One region of the Thermoanaerobacterium sp. PSU-2 genome, then DNA from elsewhere that is predicted to be linked to it. Evidence: riboswitches for the same ligand, from Rfam matches in the RefSeq annotation. Region 1 holds a riboswitch; the other holds the start of a gene.
The links. Region 1 has a riboswitch for FMN ahead of ribD (bifunctional diaminohydroxyphosphoribosylaminopyrimidine deaminase/5-amino-6-(5-phosphoribosylamino)uracil reductase RibD). Riboswitches for the same ligand answer to the same signal wherever they lie in the genome.
Positions count from the first base shown of each region.

Region 2: linked by a shared signal. The riboswitch ahead of BVF91_RS01045 (ECF transporter S component) and the one ahead of ribD (bifunctional diaminohydroxyphosphoribosylaminopyrimidine deaminase/5-amino-6-(5-phosphoribosylamino)uracil reductase RibD) in region 1 are both predicted to bind FMN.

Region 1 is NZ_MSQD01000012.1:61,582-71,346, forward strand. Features, by position in the region: gene leuD (3-isopropylmalate dehydratase small subunit) at 1-354, shown strand, start outside; gene leuB (3-isopropylmalate dehydrogenase) at 355-1,422, shown strand; gene ilvD (dihydroxy-acid dehydratase) at 1,427-3,091, shown strand; gene ilvB (biosynthetic-type acetolactate synthase large subunit) at 3,126-4,781, shown strand; FMN riboswitch at 4,826-4,939, shown strand; gene ribD (bifunctional diaminohydroxyphosphoribosylaminopyrimidine deaminase/5-amino-6-(5-phosphoribosylamino)uracil reductase RibD) at 5,002-6,084, shown strand; gene BVF91_RS10020 (riboflavin synthase) at 6,093-6,713, shown strand; gene BVF91_RS10025 (bifunctional 3,4-dihydroxy-2-butanone-4-phosphate synthase/GTP cyclohydrolase II) at 6,728-7,918, shown strand; gene ribH (6,7-dimethyl-8-ribityllumazine synthase) at 7,942-8,412, shown strand; gene ytvI (sporulation integral membrane protein YtvI) at 8,457-9,521, opposite strand; gene BVF91_RS13305 (hypothetical protein) at 9,613-9,765, opposite strand, start outside.
Region 2 is NZ_MSQD01000001.1:182,073-191,837, forward strand. Features, by position in the region: gene tsaB (tRNA (adenosine(37)-N6)-threonylcarbamoyltransferase complex dimerization subunit type 1 TsaB) at 1-544, opposite strand, end outside; gene tsaE (tRNA (adenosine(37)-N6)-threonylcarbamoyltransferase complex ATPase subunit type 1 TsaE) at 544-1,002, opposite strand; gene BVF91_RS01045 (ECF transporter S component) at 1,125-1,709, opposite strand; FMN riboswitch at 1,771-1,897, opposite strand; gene arcC (carbamate kinase) at 1,962-2,906, opposite strand; gene argF (ornithine carbamoyltransferase) at 3,009-3,950, opposite strand; gene BVF91_RS01060 (amidohydrolase) at 3,977-5,134, opposite strand; gene BVF91_RS01065 (TVP38/TMEM64 family protein) at 5,227-5,904, opposite strand; gene prpE (bis(5'-nucleosyl)-tetraphosphatase PrpE) at 5,916-6,653, opposite strand; gene BVF91_RS01075 (RNA-guided endonuclease InsQ/TnpB family protein) at 6,829-8,013, opposite strand; gene BVF91_RS01080 (IS607 family transposase) at 8,006-8,614, opposite strand; gene BVF91_RS01085 (Tex family protein) at 8,737-9,765, opposite strand, start outside.

The sequences.
Region 1 (9,765 bases):
GATAGAGTCAAACCGGGAGATATAATGGTTGCAGGAGACAATTTTGGCTGCGGTTCATCAAGAGAACATGCTCCTATAGCCATAAAGGAGTCTGGCATATCGTGTGTCATCGCAAAGTCGTTTGCCAGAATATTTTACAGAAATGCCATAAATATAGGATTGCCTATATTGGAATGTCCTGATGCGGCATCTTCGATAGAAGATGGTGACATTGTTTCAGTCGATTTTGAGACAGGTGTCATAAAAGACATAACAAAAGGCATCGAGTTTAAATCGCAGCCATTTCCTGAGTTTATAAAGAAGATAATCGAGTGTGGCGGCCTTGTAAACTACGTGAAGGAAAAGGTGGTATAGATGTACAAGATAGCTGTATTACCAGGAGATGGAATAGGAAAAGAAGTAATGGAGGAAGCACTTAAAGTATTAGATGCTGTTTCAGAAAAATACAACATCCAATTTGAAGTAAAGAAGTATCTGTTTGGCGGCTGTGCCATTGATGAGTTTGGAACGCCGTACCCTAAGGAAACAGAAGAAGCGTGCCTTAAAAGCGATGCAGTTTTGTTAGGGGCTGTTGGTGGGCCTAAGTGGGATGATCTGGATGGCGATAAGAGGCCTGAGGCAGGTCTTTTATCGTTGAGAAAAAGCCTTGGCGTGTATGCCAATTTAAGGCCTGCCACTCTCTTTAATTCTTTAAGAAGTGCATCTCCTTTGAAAGACGAAATTATAAAGGATGGGTTAGATGTACTTGTTGTAAGGGAATTGACAGGTGGCATATATTTTGGCGATAGAGGAACGGAAAAGATTGATTACGGGTATAAGGCATATGATACAGAATCGTATACCACCATGGAAATAGAGAGGATTGCCCATATAGCGTTTAAAGCGGCGAGAAACCGCAAGAAAAAAGTCACATCGGTTGATAAGGCCAATATTTTGGATTCATCAAGATTATGGAGAAAAGTCGTCAATGAAGTGAGTAAAGAATACCCAGATGTAGAATTAAACCATCAGTATGTTGACAATTGCTCTATGCAGCTTATAAAAGATCCATCACAGTTTGACGTGATACTTACATCAAATATGTTTGGAGACATATTGTCTGATGAAGCATCACAGCTTACTGGATCAATAGGAATGTTGCCATCAGCCAGCTTGAGAGGTGACAAAGTTGGGCTTTACGAACCTGTACACGGTTCGGCTCCTGATATTGCTGGCACGAAGAAAGCTAATCCTTTAGCTACAATACTATCTGTCGCAATGATGCTGGAGTATTCCTTTGACATGGTTGATGCTGCAAATGACATAAGAAAGGCGGTAAACGACCTATTGGAGGATGGCTACAGGACTCCTGATTTAGGAAAAGGCACTATTTTAAACACCGAAGAGATGGGCGACATGGTTGTAAAGTATTTAAAGAGGTGATTTTATGATAAGCGATAGCGTAAAAAAAGGAGTGGAAAAAGCGCCCCACAGGTCACTTTTGTACGCTTTAGGGCTTACAGATGATGAGATAAATAGGCCTTTAATAGGCATAGCTAATTCAAAAAACGACATAATTCCTGGACACATAAATCTTGACAAGATTGCAGAGGCAGTAAAAGCTGGTGTAAGGCTTGCTGGCGGCACTCCTTTAGAATTTTCCACAATAGGTGTCTGTGATGGAATAGCCATGAATCACAAAGGGATGAAGTATTCTCTTGCTTCAAGGGAATTGATAGCCGACAGCGTTGAGACGATGGCTATGGCCCATGGCCTTGACGGACTTGTGCTTATACCAAACTGCGACAAGATAGTTCCAGGTATGCTTATGGCGGCCGCAAGGCTAAACATACCAGCTATCGTAATAAGCGGAGGCCCGATGCTGGCTGGAAGTTACGAAGGAGGAGCATGCGATTTAAGCTCCATGTTTGAGGCGGTAGGCGCATTGAAGGCAGGCAAGATAAGTGAGGACGAGTTAAAGGCGATGGAGATGTCTGCTTGTCCTACGTGTGGTTCATGTTCAGGAATGTTTACCGCAAATACGATGAATTGCCTTACAGAAGGGCTTGGCATAGGACTTCCTGGTAACGGCACGATACCTGCTGTTTACTCAGAAAGGATAAGGCTTGCTAAAAAAGCAGGAATGAAGATAGTGGAGCTTGTAGAAAAGGATATTAAGGCAAGAGATATTTTGACAGAAGATGCCTTTATAAATGCCTTTTGCTTAGACATGGCTTTAGGAGGCTCTACAAATACAGTTCTTCACTTAAAGGCTATTGCACATGAGGCAGGAGTTGATATACCTCTCGAAAAGATAAATGAAATCAATGAGAAGGTTCCAAACCTGTGCAAATTAAGCCCTGCAGGAAAGTATCATATAGAAGATCTCTACCATGCAGGTGGCATACAGGCAGTATTGAAAGAACTGTCAAAATTAGGAGTCTTAAATACAGATTGCATTACAGTCACATGCGATACAATCGGTGAAAATTTCAAAGATGCGCGGATAAAAAATCATGATGTAATACACTCAGTAGAAGATCCCTACAGCAATACAGGTGGTTTGGCGATTTTGTATGGAAATATAGCGAAAGACGGTTCTGTAGTAAAGGCGTCTGCAGTAGCTAAAGAGATGCTTCGCCATTCTGGTCCTGCAAGAGTCTTTGATTCAGAAGATGAAGCCATAAAAGCCATTTATGATGGCAAGATACAAAAAGGCGATGTCGTTGTAATAAGGTATGAAGGGCCAAAAGGCGGTCCTGGCATGAGGGAGATGTTAAGCCCTACATCAGCACTGGCAGGCATGGGACTTGACAAGGATGTAGCGCTTATTACAGATGGAAGATTTTCTGGCGCCACAAGAGGAGCTTGCATAGGCCATGTGTCGCCTGAAGCGATGGAAGGCGGAGAAATCGCTTTGATAAAAGATGGGGATATCATTGAAATAGACATACCGGGAAGAAAGCTTAATTTAAAGATAGACGATGAAGAAATGGAAGAAAGAAGAAAAAACTTTAGAAGGCCTGAGCCTCACATTAAGACAGGTTACATGGCAAGGTACGCCAGATTAGTCACATCTGCAAATACTGGTGCGGTTTTAAAAAATGATTGACAAAGCTTAAATTCCATGAAAGGAGGCGCATATCGTGATCATAAAAGGTTCGCAGGTTGTCATAGAAGTATTAAAAGAGCAAGGAGTAGAAGTCGTTTTTGGCATTCCTGGCGGTGCCGTCATACCTCTTTACGATGCTTTGTACGATTCTGACTTGCGGCATATCCTTGCAACGCATGAACAGATGGCTGCCCACATGGCAGATGGATACGCAAGAGTGACTGGAAAAGTTGGCGTGTGCTTTGCTACATCAGGACCTGGTGCTACCAATTTAGTCACAGGAATAGCCAATGCCTACATGGACTCTGTGCCAATAGTTGCTATAACAGGGCAAGTTGCTACAAGCCTTATAGGAAAGGACTCTTTTCAAGAAGTGGATATTGCAGGAATCACGATGCCTGTGACAAAGCACAATTTTATTGTGAAATCACCTGATAAATTAGCGGACACTTTGAGAGAAGCCTTTTTTATAGCGAAAGATGGAAGACCAGGCCCTGTTCTTGTAGACATACCAAAGGACATTCAGACTGCAGATATAAACTTCGTCAAGCGAAAGGATTTTTATGTTGAAGTAAAGAAGCATCAAGTGTTAGAAGCAGATTTAGTAAAGGCAGCTGAGTTAATCTCATCAAGCAAAAGACCAGTTATTTTTGCCGGTGGTGGAGTAATATGGAGCGAAGCATCGAAGAATTTGTACGATTTTGCTAAAAAGCACATGATACCTGTAACTACTTCGCTTATGGGCCTTGGATGCTTTCCAGAAGATGATGAGTTGTCATTAGGGCTTATTGGAATGCATGGAAGCAGATATGCCAATACGGCCGTTTATAAATCAGATTTGGTGATTGCAGTAGGGTCAAGGTTTAGCGACAGAGTCGCCGGTAAAGCAGGTGGTCTGGCGCCAAATGCAAAAGTCATTCACATCGATATCGATCCTGCGGAAATCGGCAAAAATATCGATGTTGATGTGCCATTAGTAGGAGATATCAAAGAAGTCCTGTCTCTTTTAAATGGAATGATAAAAGAAAAAGACAATAGTGAATGGATTAATGAGCTTATATCGATAAAAGACAAAACGTCCTTTAAATATAAAGATGATGGGAAATTGAAGCCACAGTGGATAGTAGAAAGGGTTCAAGAGCTTGGAGGAGACAATCTTGTAGTAGCGACAGAAGTAGGGCAAAACCAGATGTGGACGGCTCAATACTATAAATTCAAAGAGCCAAGGACATTTGTCACATCCGGTGGATTAGGTACCATGGGCTTTGGACTTCCTGCATCAATAGGTGCACAAGTAGGGAGAGATGACAAAAGAGTGGTGAATATTGCAGGTGACGGCAGCATAAGGATGAATATTCATGCTCTTGAAACGATGTCGGTGTACAACATACCTGTTATAACGATAATCCTCAACAATCAGACACTTGGCATGGTTAGACAATGGCAAAATCTCCTTTACGACAAAAGATTTTCTCAGACAGATTTAAACCCGAATCTCAATTTTTCAAAAGTCGCCGAAGCTTTTGGGGTAACCGGAAGAAGAATTTACACGAAAGAAGAATTTACAGATGCTTTTAGTGAAGCATTGTCAAACAACAAGCCTTATGTTTTAGAGTGTATCATAGACAAAGATGAGATGGTTCTGCCATTTATTCCTGCTGGAGGAACCATTGAAGAGATGATAGACTAGCATTTTTATAAAATTAATGTTATAATTATAGAAACTAAATAAGATTAAACCTTCAGGGATTGGTGAAATTCCATACCGGCGGTAAAGCCCGCGAGCCTTATGGCAGATCTGGTTAGATTCCAGAGCCGACAGTATAGTCTGGATGAAAGAAGGTGAAATGGCAATTGTCATTATGCCCTGAAGTATTACATGCTTCAGGGCTAATTTTTTGAGGTGATTTATGGAGAAATACATGAAAAGGGCATTAAAGCTTGCTAAACTTGATGTAGGACACACAAACCCAAATCCTTTAGTAGGAGCTGTAATTGTTAAAAATGGCAAAATTATAGGTGAAGGCTATCATGAATACTATGGAGGACCACATGCGGAAATAAATGCATTAAAAAATGCTAAAGAAGATGTAAATGGAGCCACGCTTTATGTGACATTGGAACCGTGTTGCCATCATGGAAAAACACCACCTTGTGTCGATGCTGTCATAAAATCAGGCATAAAAAATGTTTTTATCGCTATGGAGGATCCAAATGAACTTGTAGCAGGAAAAGGAATTAAAAAGCTTGAAGAAGCTGGTTTAAATGTTTATACTGGATTGTTAAAAGATGAAGCAGAGAAATTGAATGAAGTATTTATAAAGTACATCACAAGTAGAGAACCTTATGTAATATTAAAATCCGCCATGACAATTGATGGAAAGATATCGACTTTTACAGGCGATTCTAAGTGGATAACAAATGAAAAATCAAGGGAGCATGTCCATAAAGTTAGAGGCAGCGTTATGGCAATAATGGTAGGTATTAATACAGTTATAAAAGATAATCCACATCTTACTGTTAGATTGCAAGGATATAAAAACCCTTTAAGAGTTATTGTGGATAGTCACGGCAGGATTCCATTAGATGCAAATGTCATCATTGATAAATCTGCTAAGACATTAATAGCTACAACAGATATGATGCCACATGATAAGGTGAAAGCTTTGAATGATTTGGGTGTTGATGTTGTTACAATCGAAAAAAAAGATAATAAAGTCCATCTAAAGAAATTGATCTATACGTTAGGGGAAAGAGGGATAGATAGTATTCTCATAGAAGGTGGAGGAACTCTCAACTATTCTGCTTTAAAAGAAGGAATAGTAGACAAAGTTATGTTTTATATTGCTCCAAAAATAATAGGTGGAAGCAATTCATTAACGCCTGTGGAAGGTGATGGCATTGCTTTGATTAAAGATGCAATAATGATTGAAAAGATAGATATAAAAAAATTTGACGATGACATACTTATAGAAGGTTATATAAAAAAGTAGGTGTTAAGATGTTTACAGGAATTATAGAAGAAGTTGGAAAGGTCAAAATGATTCAAAGAGGAAATATTACCAAAATAGCAGTAGAGTGCAAAAAAGTCTTAGATGGTGTAAGAATTGGAGATAGCATAGCTGTAAATGGAGTATGCTTAACGGTTACAAATATAGGTAAAGATTTATTTACATCAGATATAATGTATGAAACACTTAAAACAAGCAATTTAGGAAGTTTAAAGATAGGAAGCATTGTCAATTTAGAAAGGGCATTAAGCATATCAGGCAGGCTAAATGGACACATTGTGACGGGACATGTGGATACCGTTGGTACAATAATTGATAAAAACAAAATAAACAGTACGACGACATTTAAAATTAAAATTGATGAAAGATATTCAAAATATGTGGCTGATAAAGGAAGTATTGCTGTGGATGGAATAAGTTTGACAGTGGTAGAATCATCAGCTTCATACTTTACAGTGTCAATTATACCCCATACAGAGAACAATACAACTTTAAATATAAAAAGAATCGGAGATACCGTAAATATTGAAGTTGACATACTTTCAAAGTATGCAGAAAGGCTTTTGACGAAGAAAAACGTTGATGAATTTTTAATAGAAAATTATTTATAAGGAGATGTTCATAAATGTTTGATACTATTGAAAGCGCAATAGAAGACATAAAAAATGGGAAAATGGTCATTGTAGTCGATGATGAAGATAGAGAGAATGAAGGGGATTTAGTTATGGCTGCGGAAAAAGTGACAAGTGACCATGTGAACTTTATGATAAAGTACGGCCGTGGATTGGTATGTGTTCCTATGATGGGGGAGAGGCTTAAAAAATTAAACATTGGCAAGATGGTATTTGATAATACCGATAATAGAGAAACTGCTTTTACAGTATCTGTAGATCATAAAAACTGTAAAACTGGAATTTCTGCTTACGAAAGAGCACTTACTATAAAAATGCTTATAGATGATGAATCGATGCCGGATGACTTTACAAAGCCAGGACATGTATTTCCATTGGAAGCGAAAGAAGGAGGAGTATTAGTAAGAGCGGGACATACGGAAGCAGCGTGTGATTTAGCAAGGCTTGCAGGTCTTAAAAGTGCTGGTGTAATCTGCGAAATAATAAAAGATGATGGAAAGATGGCCAGGCTTCCAGAGCTAATTGAATTTTCGAAAAAATTTAATTTAAAAATAATATCTATCGCTGATCTCATAGAATATAGAAGAAAAAATGAAAAACTGGTGAAAAGAGTGGCAGAAGCATATTTGCCCACAAAGTATGGAGATTTTACGATAATAGGTTATGAAGAAATCTTAACAGGTAAAGAACACGTTGCGTTGGTGAAAGGTGATTTATCTGATAGTCCTACATTAGTCAGGGTTCATTCAGAATGTTTGACAGGCGACATTATGGGTTCATTAAGGTGTGATTGTGGCGATCAGCTTCATACATCGATGGAGAAAATTGGAAAAGAAGGAGGTGTACTATTGTATCTAAGACAAGAAGGCAGAGGAATAGGACTTTTAAACAAGATTAAAGCATATCATTTGCAGGATGAGGGACTTGACACGGTAGATGCCAACATCAGATTAGGTTTTCCGGCTGATATGAGAGAGTATGGGATTGGAGCTCAGATTTTGAAGGACCTTGGGCTTAAAAAACTCAGGATAATGACAAATAATCCCAAAAAACTGGTTGGTATTTCAGGTTATGGCCTTGAAATTGTAGAAAGAGTTCCTATAGAGGTTTCAATCAATAGACACAATGAAAGATATCTTAAAACAAAAAAAGAAAAATTTGACCACATATTTACTTCATTTTAAAAATAAGCAAAGGAGAGATTGTATTGAAAAAGTATGAAGGAAAACTCATTGGAGATGGCTTAAAAGTAGGCATTGTTGTAAGCAGATTTAATGAATTTATAACAAATAAACTTTTGGATGGTGCTTTGGATGCTTTAAGAAGACATGGTGTAGATGATGAAAGCATTGACATTGCTTGGACGCCAGGCGCATTTGAAATACCCCTTATATCAAAGAAGATGGCCACATCAAAAAAATACGATGCAATTATCGCGCTGGGTGCTGTAATAAGAGGCGATACACCGCATTTTGATTATGTTGCAAATGAAGTATCAAAAGGGGTAGCAAAAATATCGGTAGATTACGATGTGCCTGTAATATTTGGAGTCCTTACGACGGATACAGTTGAACAGGCAATCATGAGGGCTGGAACAAAGTCAGGCAATAAAGGGTTTGAAGCGGCTGTTACAGCAATTGAGATGGCCAATTTGATAAAGGAAATAGAAAGCTTATAAAAAAATACCCATCTTAAGAGCATTACGCTTTTAAGATGGGTATTTTACTTCCATGATGGTATTATGCCAGATTTTTGGAATGTTTTAAAGACGACTACGAAAACTGGCCCCATTATAAGCCCGAGACCACCGAAAAGCCTTGCACCGATAAACATGGATAAAAGCGTTACAAGAGGATGAAGGCCTATGCTTTGGCCGACTATCTTTGGCTCTATCATCTGCCTTACAACTGTGACGATGGCATATATGATAAGCAAGTAGATTCCAATAAGGTAGTTTTTGGTGAATATGTTGTACAATGCCCATGGGACTAATACAGAGCCTGATCCTAAAACAGGCAGTATATCTATAAAGCTGACTAAAAGCCCCAGCAAAAATGCGTAATCAAATCCTATTATCGTAAGCCCTATGGAAACTTCTAAAAAAGTGATAAACATTATGGTTATTTCAGCCCTTATAAAGCCTATTAAAGTTTGAAAGAGATCTCCTTTTATATTTTCAGCGTGAAATGCCCAATTGGATGGAAACTGTCTTTTTATAAAGTTTAATATGAGCCATTTGTCTTTGCTTAAAAAGAACGTTGATACGATTGTTATTATTGACATAAAGAAAAAGTTAGGCAGCTTTGTTGCCAAGCCTAATATCCATCCTGCGAAGTTTTTAGCGTACACAGATATATTATTTAAAATCGATTGAAGATTGCTTTCTAAGAAAGTTGAGATGTTTGTAGGAAGCGATACATAATATCTCCTAATTCTGTCTATCAAATCAGATATCACTACATCAAAATTCTTTGTGTAACTTGGTGCGTGTTCAGCTAAAGTATTGAGTTCGAATACAAGCTGTGTGACTAAAAGGCTTATTAAAAGACCGATTATTCCAATCAATAAAAGTATAAAGAATGCAGATGACAAACCCCTTGGTATTTTCAGTTTTTTTTCTGAAAACTCTACGGCAGGGTCAATTAAAATAGCCAAAAACAATGCCACTGCAAAAGGCATTAAAAATGGAATAAGCTTAAACACAAATAGGTAAAAGCTCAGTATGACTGCTAATATTACAATTGAATTTCTTATAGTGCTTTGATACCGTGAGAGAAAATCTTTCACGAAAAACCCCTCCTTACTCTTTATTATAGTATCGGAATAGCTATGTGTCTACATAAACGAATAAATAAAATCCGGTTTTGCCGGATTTTATTTATTGGGCGGTCTTTATTTTGATTTCATATGATTTTTTAGCTATTTCTGATTGAGATATTATTCCTTTTTCGATAAGCAATTCTATCAAAGATGTCAAAGCTAAAGTGTTTTTGTACTCTGTGTCTTTTATGTCGGCAATTTCTAATAGGTA
Region 2 (9,765 bases), on a different contig from region 1:
GCGATGCAAAAAAGGCATCTGGCAACGCACTTTTTAATGTGTCTTTATAAGCAATAGTACCATCTCCGACGAATAAAACTTCTTCACCGTATCCCTTTACTATGTCCATAACTACGCCTACTTCTTCCAGTGACACATCTTTTAGTCTATTTAACTCACTTCCACCTTTATAAAAAGCCATATAGACGTTTCCTCTTAACGCATCAATAATAGGGCAGATGATGCCTTTAAATTCTCCTACGTTATAGGCAAGGGCATCTAATGATGATACGCCAACAATTGGCACATCAAAAGATTGAGCTAATCCCTTCGCAGTAGCGGCACCTATCCTTAAACCTGTAAAAGATCCTGGTCCTTCACATACAGCTATATGGGTTATTTCCTCCTTTTTTACCTCCGCCATTTTTAAAAGTTCATCCATCATTGGCATCAATATAACAGAATGTCTCAGATGATTTATAGAAAATTCACCTATTAAGCCACTTTCATCCACTAAAGCGACAGTAGCCGTCTTTGACGATGAGTCTATTGCAAGTATCTTCATCACTTCATCTCCTTAATCACTTCATCGTATTTTGCACCATGTGATTCTATCTCTATTATCCTCTCATCGAAAGAATCGCTCATGAAAATATGCACAAATATATTTTCCTCCGGGATAAGAGGCATTATCTTTTCAGGCCACTCAATGACACAAACACCATCACCGTAAAAATATTCCTCATAGCCTATATCGTACAATTCCATGTAGTCGTCAATTCTATACACGTCAAAATGGTAAAGAGGAATTTCTCCCATATGCTCATTTACAATCATGAATGTAGGGCTTGTGACATAGTCGCATATACCCATGCCTTTAGCAATGCCTTTTGTCAAAACTGTCTTGCCTACACCTAAATCTCCAGATATAAGCACAATACTTCCTCTTTTTAGCAAACCGCCTAATTTAAACCCTATCTTTTCCGTTTCATCAGAGCTTTTTGTCCTAAAATGTATTTTCATTGAGAACACCACCGTGAAATTTATACAAATATTATATACCAAGTATACCATAAAACAAACGCCTAATGGCTGAATAAAAAAGCGCAAAAAAATAACGGAACACTGTCCGTTATTTTAAGTAACTACATCTTCAACATTGGAGATAATTTCTTGTAAATGAGGAACGTGATTAGAGATATTACTAAGCCTTTCAAGATGTTGAAAGGAAAAATACCGTACGCTATCAATGTCTTCAAATCAACTATATGGCTATTTACCGCTTTTCCCATTCCAACGATGGCGCTTAACGGCCAACCCATTATCTTCTGATATAATGGCAAAAATACATAGTAGTTTAATACTGATCCCGCAATAGCCATGACAATAGTTCCTAAAATCATTGCAAATAACGCTGACTTTTTAGATTTGTTTCTCATGTAGATTACGCCAACAGTAAATACGTAAATAGAGCCTACAACGAAATTGGCCACTTCTCCTATACCTGCAGATTGACTAACTGGAAGATGTATCACATTCTTTACAATCTCCACAAAGATGCCGTATACAGGCCCTAATGCAAATGCCGCTAAAAGAGGCGGTATATCGCTAAAATCAAATTTTAAAAAGCTTGGAAATAGTGGCAATTGAAATTCTAAGTACATCAGTACAAATGCTATTGCGGAAAGCAGCCCTACAGTCACAATCACTTTTGTCTTGCTGTGTTCCATAAATGACACCTCCAAATTTAAAAATCCCGAAGAAACATCTTCAGGATGAAAGCAAACAAAAATAAATCTTCTTCCATCCAGACTGTACTGTCGGCCTTGGAATCTCACCAAGTCCACCGCATCTGCGGGTCGCGGGCTCGCTTACGCTTACCGCCGGTCGGGAATTTCACCCTGCCCTGAAGATATTCTCCACTGGTTTATTCAATTCTAAATATTATAATGTCACAAATATATCAATTTGTCAAGTATTTTTTAATCGTCAACCACAACAGTGCCTGTATTTCCTGATAAAGCATCATGTGCCTTTTCTAAAGACGTTATTATGGCTCGCCTTCCTTTTCTTGACCTGGCAAACCTTATTGCAGCCTTGACTTTCGGCATCATTGAGCCTTCTGCAAAATGACCTTCGTTTAAATACATCTCTATATCATGGCTTGAAATCACATCCAGAGGCTTTTCATCAGGCTTTTTGTAGTTGATGTACACTTTTTCTACAGCGGTCAATATCAATAAAATATCTGCATCCAAATCTTCTGCCAATTTCTCAGATGCCAAATCTTTATCTATCACAGCAGCCACACCTTTTAAGCTGCCATTTTTCCTTACTACAGGTATTCCTCCGCCACCCGCCGTTATTACAACGACACCGTTTCTCTCCAAAAGCTTTATTGTGTTTAATTCAACTATCTCTTTAGGCTCTGGTGATGCTACGACTCTCCTATATCCTCTTCCACTGTCCTCTACCATCTGATATCCTTTTTCCTTTTCCAATAGCTCCGCATCTTCCTTAGAGTAAAACGGTCCTATTGGCTTTGTAGGATGTGAAAATGCAGCATCATCTTTATCTACAACAACCTGTGTAACGATTGTTGCAACATCCTTTTGTATATTCTTCTCTTTAAAAACCTCGCCTAAACATTGCTGAATCATATAGCCTATCATTCCCTGGCTTTCCGCGCCGCACACATCAAAGGGCATGGCTGGTATTATGTTAGACGCTGTCTCGTTCTGTATTATGATGTTTCCTACCTGTGGCCCATTTCCATGTGTCACAATGACAGAATACCCTTCTTTTATGATGTCTGCAATGTACATAGCCGTCTTTCTAACTGTATTCAATTGTGATTCGGCTGTAGGCACCATATCCTTGTCTTGCAGTGCATTTCCCCCAAGCGCAATTACTACTTTTCCTTTCATCGTATCCTCCTACTTACGCAAATAATGACATTCTACATTATATCATTTTATTCGCGATTTGAATAGTATGTGAAAAAGCCAAGGCAAATTGCCTTGACTTTTTTAGAGAATCGTCGCTATCATGACAGCCTTAATGGTATGCTTTCTGTTTTCAGCCTCGTCCCATACCCTCGACTGCTTTCCTTCGATCACTTCGTACGTTACTTCCTGTCCTTTTACAGCAGGCAAGCAGTGCAAAAATATCGTGTCAGGCCTATTTGTCTTTTTCATAAGCTCGTCGTTCACTTGGAATGGCCTTAACAGCATTTCTCTCTCTTTTTGCTTTGATTCTTCTCCCATAGATGCCCATACATCTGTGTAAATTGCATGTGCGCCTTCTAAGCCTTCACCAGGCACATCTGTCAGAGTAAATGTCCCTCCATTTTCGACAGCCATTTCTCTAATCTCATTTATGTAGTCCTCTTGAGGCCAAAGCTCTTTTGGCGAATTAATCACGTAGTCCATGCCCATCTTGGCACAACCGATAGCCAGCGTATTTGCCATGTTGTTTCTTCCATCGCCGACAAACACCAATTTTGTGCCTTTTAAGTGTCCAAACTCCTCTTCTATCGTCATTAAATCAGCCAAAACCTGTGTAGGATGGTATTCGTCTGTAAGCCCATTGTATACAGGGACGCCTGAATACTTTACAAGAGCTTCAACAGTGCTTTGATTGTATCCTCTAAATTCGATGGCATCAAACATCCTGCCAAGAACTCTCGCAGTGTCTTCTATGGATTCTTTTGCCCCAAGCTGAATATCATCTGTCGACAAGAAGACAGGGTGTCCTCCTTCTTCGCCAAATGCTGTCTCAAATGCACACCTGGTCCTTGTTGAGCGCTTTTCAAATATCAGTGCAATTGTCTTTCCCAAAAACCTTTGATGGACTATTCCTGCCTTTCTTTCTGCTTTAACCTGCTTTGAAATGTCCAGAAGATACCTTATCTCCTGCGGTGTATAGTCTTTTAAAGATAATAAACTCCTGCCTTTTAAATTAAATCCCATTTACTTTACTCCTTTCAAAACTATATTTATCTTTTAAATACCAATTGTCCATTTATGAATACAAACTTTGTCTTAGTCTTTATCTCAATTGGATTTCCGTCAAATACGGCTATATCAGCATCTTTTCCCTTTTCTATGCTGCCAACTCTATCGTCTATTCCGACGATCTTAGCTGGATTTATCGTAATAGCCTTTAATGCCTCCATCTCATCCATACCTTCTCTTACTGCAAGACCTGCACAAATCGGCAAGTAATTAAGCGGAATGACAGGATGGTCAGTCATAATGGCTACATCCAACCCTGCTTTTGATAAAATCCCCGGCGTCTTAAAAGTAAGGTTTGCAAGCTCCACCTTTGATCTTTCAGATAATGACGGACCAACGATGACTTTTGCCTTTTCCATGACAAGGTAATCAGCTATAAGATGGCCTTCAGTGCAATGGTCAATGGTTATGTCCACGTTAAATTCCTTTGCTATCCTTAAAGCAGTGAATATGTCATCAGCCCTATGGGCATGTGCCTTTAAAGGTATCTCTCTTTTTAATACTTTAACCAAAATCTCAAGCCCCAGATCTCTTGACGGCTTTTTCTCATCATCAGAAGGATCTTTCTCCATGTCCTCCATGTACTCTTGGGCCTTTATAAGCTCCTGTCTAAGCAGTGCAGCAATGCCCATTCTGGTCATAGGCATCTTGTGCTGTTCATTGTAGACAGATTTCGGGTTTTCTCCAAAGGCCACTTTAACCGCCACAGGTTCTTTTACTATCATATCGTCGATGCGTCTGCCATAAGTCTTGATGGCTACAAATTGTCCACCTATGACATTAGCACTGCCAGGGCCTGTAACAGCCGTAGTCACGCCTGTCTCGTATGCTTCTTGAAAATACTTATCCATAGGGTTTATGCCGTCAATAGCCCGCAACTGTGGTGTGATAGGATCTGTCTCCTCATTTCCATCTGCCCCTTCAAACCCTACGGCATTTTCCCACATGCCCAAGTGGCAATGAGCATCTATCATGCCTGGCATCACTGTAAGCCCAGATACATCTATGACTTCCGCATCAAGCGGTGCTATTATTTCCTCACCTACATCTAATATCTTTCCATCTCCTATAAGTACATCAGCCTTTTCATAGTTTTTTCCTGCCATAGTCAATACTTTGCCGCCTTTTAAAAGATACACCGTAAAACCCCCCGTCTTTAGAATTTTTCAAATGAAAAGAACCTAAAAGATATTATACTACACTGATAAAAATTGTAAACAGAGTAGCAAGTTTAATTTATCTTCTTGATTATCTTGTCTTTATTTAAAAATCCTATGACAAATAGAATAACCGCTATCACTGAAACAACGGCAGAAACCATGTAGTTTTTATGTTCAATGTTTGAACCAATATATGAAGAAATAACTATTCCCGGAAGTCGAGCTAAAGCCGTTATGAGAAAATAGTTTACAAATTTGACTGGTGTTAATCCTGCCACATAAGACAAAGCATCTTTTGGAAGCCCTGGCATCAAAAATACAATAAAAAGCCCCATCTCGCCTTTTTTGTTGTTTATGATGTAGTCAAACTTTTTTAGCTTATCCTCTGAAATCATTCCCCTCACAAACTCATAACCCAAAAACCTTGCTATGGCAAAGCACAAAACAGAGCCAATGGTTATGCCGATCAAAGAATAGAGAGAACCTAAAACAGCACCATAAAGGTATCCACCAGCTACCTGCACCACTTCACCAGGTATTATAAATATTACAACCTGCAGCACCTGTATAAGTATAAACACCAGCACGCCTTTTGCACCAAAGCCTAAAATCCACTTTTCAAACTTTGCAGGGTCTTTTAAAAGGTACGTAAGGTAGTCGCCATACCGAAACAGTACCCAAAAAAACAAAAATACAAAAGCCCCTATTAACAAGCTATTTACGAAAAGCTTATTTTTATTTCTCCTCATCTATTTTCCTCCTAAAGATTTCTAAACCTGCTTTCATCGTAAGGCATCGAAGATTTTACGCTGTATACCTTCATTTCAGGATACCTTAAAGCAGAAAGCTTCCCTCCAAATACACACCCTGTATCTATATTAACCGTATTATTTAAAAACCTCGGCTCTTTCACAGGCGTATGGCCGTACACGACAATCGGTTTGCCTTTATAGTCCTTTGCCCAGTCAAGCCTTACTGGCGTGCCATCTGGATTTTTTTCACCTGTTATATCTCCATATAAGACAAATTGCCTTACGTATTTCCCGTAAAAGCCTATGTATTTTTCTTTAATTCCCGCATGTGCCACAACAAGCTTGCCATCATCTAAAACAAGGTACATTGGAGCCATTTCGTAAAGCTCTTTAAAATTTGAAACGACAATTCTTTTTTGTTTCTCCCTTAAGTCATTTAGCTCCGCTACAGTCGTCTCTAATCCGTGTATGATTTTCACATTGTGCCCTAAAAGATAGCGGTAAAGCTTGTTACAGTGGTTGCCAGGGGTGTAAAGGGCTTTTTTAGCTTTAACATTCCTGTACACAAGCTCAATGACACCTACAGAATTAGGTCCTCTATCTGTAATATCGCCTAAAAACACAAGTTTTCTATCATCTTTATGGAAGTATACACCGTCTTTTAATGTGTAGCCCAATAAATCTATTAATTCTGTAAGCTCTTTATAGCAGCCGTGAACATCTCCGATAACGTCATAAGCTGTCAATATAAAACCGTTACAGAAAACTTATAAAACTTTTATAAATCATTTATTAAAGTTTATGTTTCTTTCCTTGTTCATCGTGTCCACTTTCGGATAAACCTACTCATGTTTATTTGACACTCCAAAGGCTTAAATTCCCCACTAACGTATGGGTACATATCAATAGTCGCTTTTAGTGCTATGCTATTGATTTACCATAATTCTTAAGATTTATACTTGCATTTAAGTCTCTATCTATTTCATACCCACATTCATCACATACAAAAACTCTTTCTGATAAAGATATATTGTCTTTTATATATCCGCAATTGCTACAGGTTTTGCTTGAAGGGTAAAATCTATCTGCAAGTATAAACTTAATGTTGTTCCACGCACACTTATATTCCATCTGCTTTTTAAACTCATAGAATAGCTGTTCTTGTATTGATTTTGATAACTTTCTGTTCTTCAACATTCCACAGGTGTTTAAACTCTCCATAACTACATATTTTGGCTTGGTTCTCACCAAAGATGTAGTTATTTGATGAATATAATTATGTCTTATATTTTTAAGCCTTCTTCGTATCTTTAAAACAAGGGATTCTAACTTCTTAATATTTTTAGTTTTTCTGTAACGGGCTTCACCTCCTTCTATTTGAATTTTATTTAGTTCATATTTTTTAGATAGTTTCCTTTGTAATCTTTTAAGCCTTTTCTCAAGTTTCTTTACTTTTTTAGATTTATTTATATTTTTAAACTTTTGTCCTGTGCTGACTACTGCTAAATCCTTTATACCTAAATCTATACCTATTCCCTCTGTTAAACTTTCATTGACTTCTTGTTGTATTTCTACCCCAATGCTTAACCACCAATTAAGTCCGTCAAATGTTGCTCTTGGATTAGAATATTTAATGTTTTTACCTGTCGGTATTCTTCCTTTTTCAGCCAACTTAATCCAATTTAGTTTTTGTTTATTTTTCTTTTTAGAAGTAGTTAATTTTTCTAATTTAATTTGAGTTTCTGTTATAACTATTTTAACTGTATCCTGATAAAAACTCTGTTTACTTCTTTTCTTTGACTTAAACTTTGGGAAGTTATTTCTACCTTCAAAGAAATTTTTATAAGCTGTACAGGCATCTTTTATTGCCTGTTTTGTAATATTGTTTGAATAATTATTGAGCCATTTATATTCTTCTGTTTGTTTAAGCTCTGTTAATCTTTTTCTTAACTCTCTGTCATTTATAAACTTACCACTATTTTTATAACTAATTTGTTCTTGTTCTAAGGCCCAATTATACGCCCATCTTGCAACTCCAGCACATTCAAATAGTTTAGTTTTTTGCTTATTATTTGGAAGAAGCATAACCTTATATGTTTTAATCATTTTCAGTCAGCTCCTTAATCATCTTCTTGGCTTTATTTGCTCTTTTGCTTTGAAGTTTGCAACTAAATACAGTTATTATTTGAACCAAGTCCTCTACAAGTTCTTGTTCTTCAGTTTTTTCTGTGTTATCTATTATTTCAATAACAGTCCCATATTTATTACATATATTTTCTATGAGCTCGTAGCCAAATCTAACAAGTCTGTCTTTATATAAAACTACTATTTTCTCAACCTCACCATTAGTTATCATATCAATAAGTTTATTTAAGCCATTTTTGTTGTAATTAATTCCGCTTCCTATATCAGTTATTATTTCAAACTGATAGCCCTTTGCTATCATATATTCTTTAACATATTTTATTTGTCTTTCTAAATCATCTTTTTGTTTTTGGCTTGATACTCTGCAATATCCTATTATTTTCTTCTTTAAAAATTGTTTGTTTATGCCAAGAAAATGATTAAGTTGTTCTTCTGAATAATATCTGAATCCTGATGGTGCAATATAAGCAGGTTTTAATCTGTTATTTTTATCCCAGTTTCTTAAAGTTTGTTCTGTTTTTCCTATTAATTTTGCAAATTTCCCTATGCTATAATACTTCACATTATCACCTCTATATATAATATTATAGTACATAATCTATAAATCATATATAGAGATTTATAGAATTTTATAAACTTATTTTAACCGTATCCCAACTTCCATTTATTCATATCATACATATATCATTTCATTGAAAGTGATATTCTATTTCTTTCTACATCGACGTCAATTACTCTTACCTTAACTACATCGCCTACAGATACCACATCCAAAGGATGATTTACGTACTTTTGAGACATCTCAGATATGTGGACGAGTCCATCAGTATGAACACCTATATCTACAAAGCACCCAAAGTCAACGACGTTTCTTACAGTCCCCATCAATTCCATCCCAACTTTAAGCTCCTCTATCGTCATCACATCAGATCTCAAGATTGGCTTTGGAAGGTCTTCTCTGGGATCTCTGCCAGGCTTTTTCAATTCATTTACAATGTCATTAAGCGTAGGAATTCCTATATCGTATTCTTGTGATAACTTCAAAAGTCCATACTCCTCAAGTTTGTAAGCAAAATCCCTCAAGCTTTTAATATCTAACTTATCCTTAACATAACCAAACTTCAAAAGAAGCTTCTCTAATACATCATAACGCTCTGGATGTACACCTGTAGAGTCGAATATGTCGTCACCATTTAATATCCTTAAAAAGCCTGCACATTGCGTAAAAGTCCCTTCACCTAACCTTTTGACTTTTTTCAGCTCATTTCTGTTTCTAAACTTGCCAACCGTATTTCGATACTCAACTATGTTTTTCGCTATGGTCCCATTTATACCTGCTACGTACTTTAAAAGCGATACAGATGCAGTGTTTAAGTCAACTCCTACGCTATTTACGCAGTCTTCAACAACACCATTTAAAGCTTCGCCCAACATCTTCTGGTTTACATCGTGTTGGTACTGCCCTACTCCAATAGACTTAGGATCGATCTTTACAAGCTCAGCAAGGGGGTCTTGAAGCCTTCGCGCCATCGATATAGCCCCTCTTAAGCTTACATTTACGTCAGGAAATTCCTCTGTCCCTATCTCTGACGCCGAGTACACCGATGCACCAGCCTCATTTACTATGACGTACTTCAAATCTCTGTCCATCTCTTTGATTAGATCTGCTATAAAAATTTCGCTTTCTCTCGATGCAGTTCCATTTCCTAATGA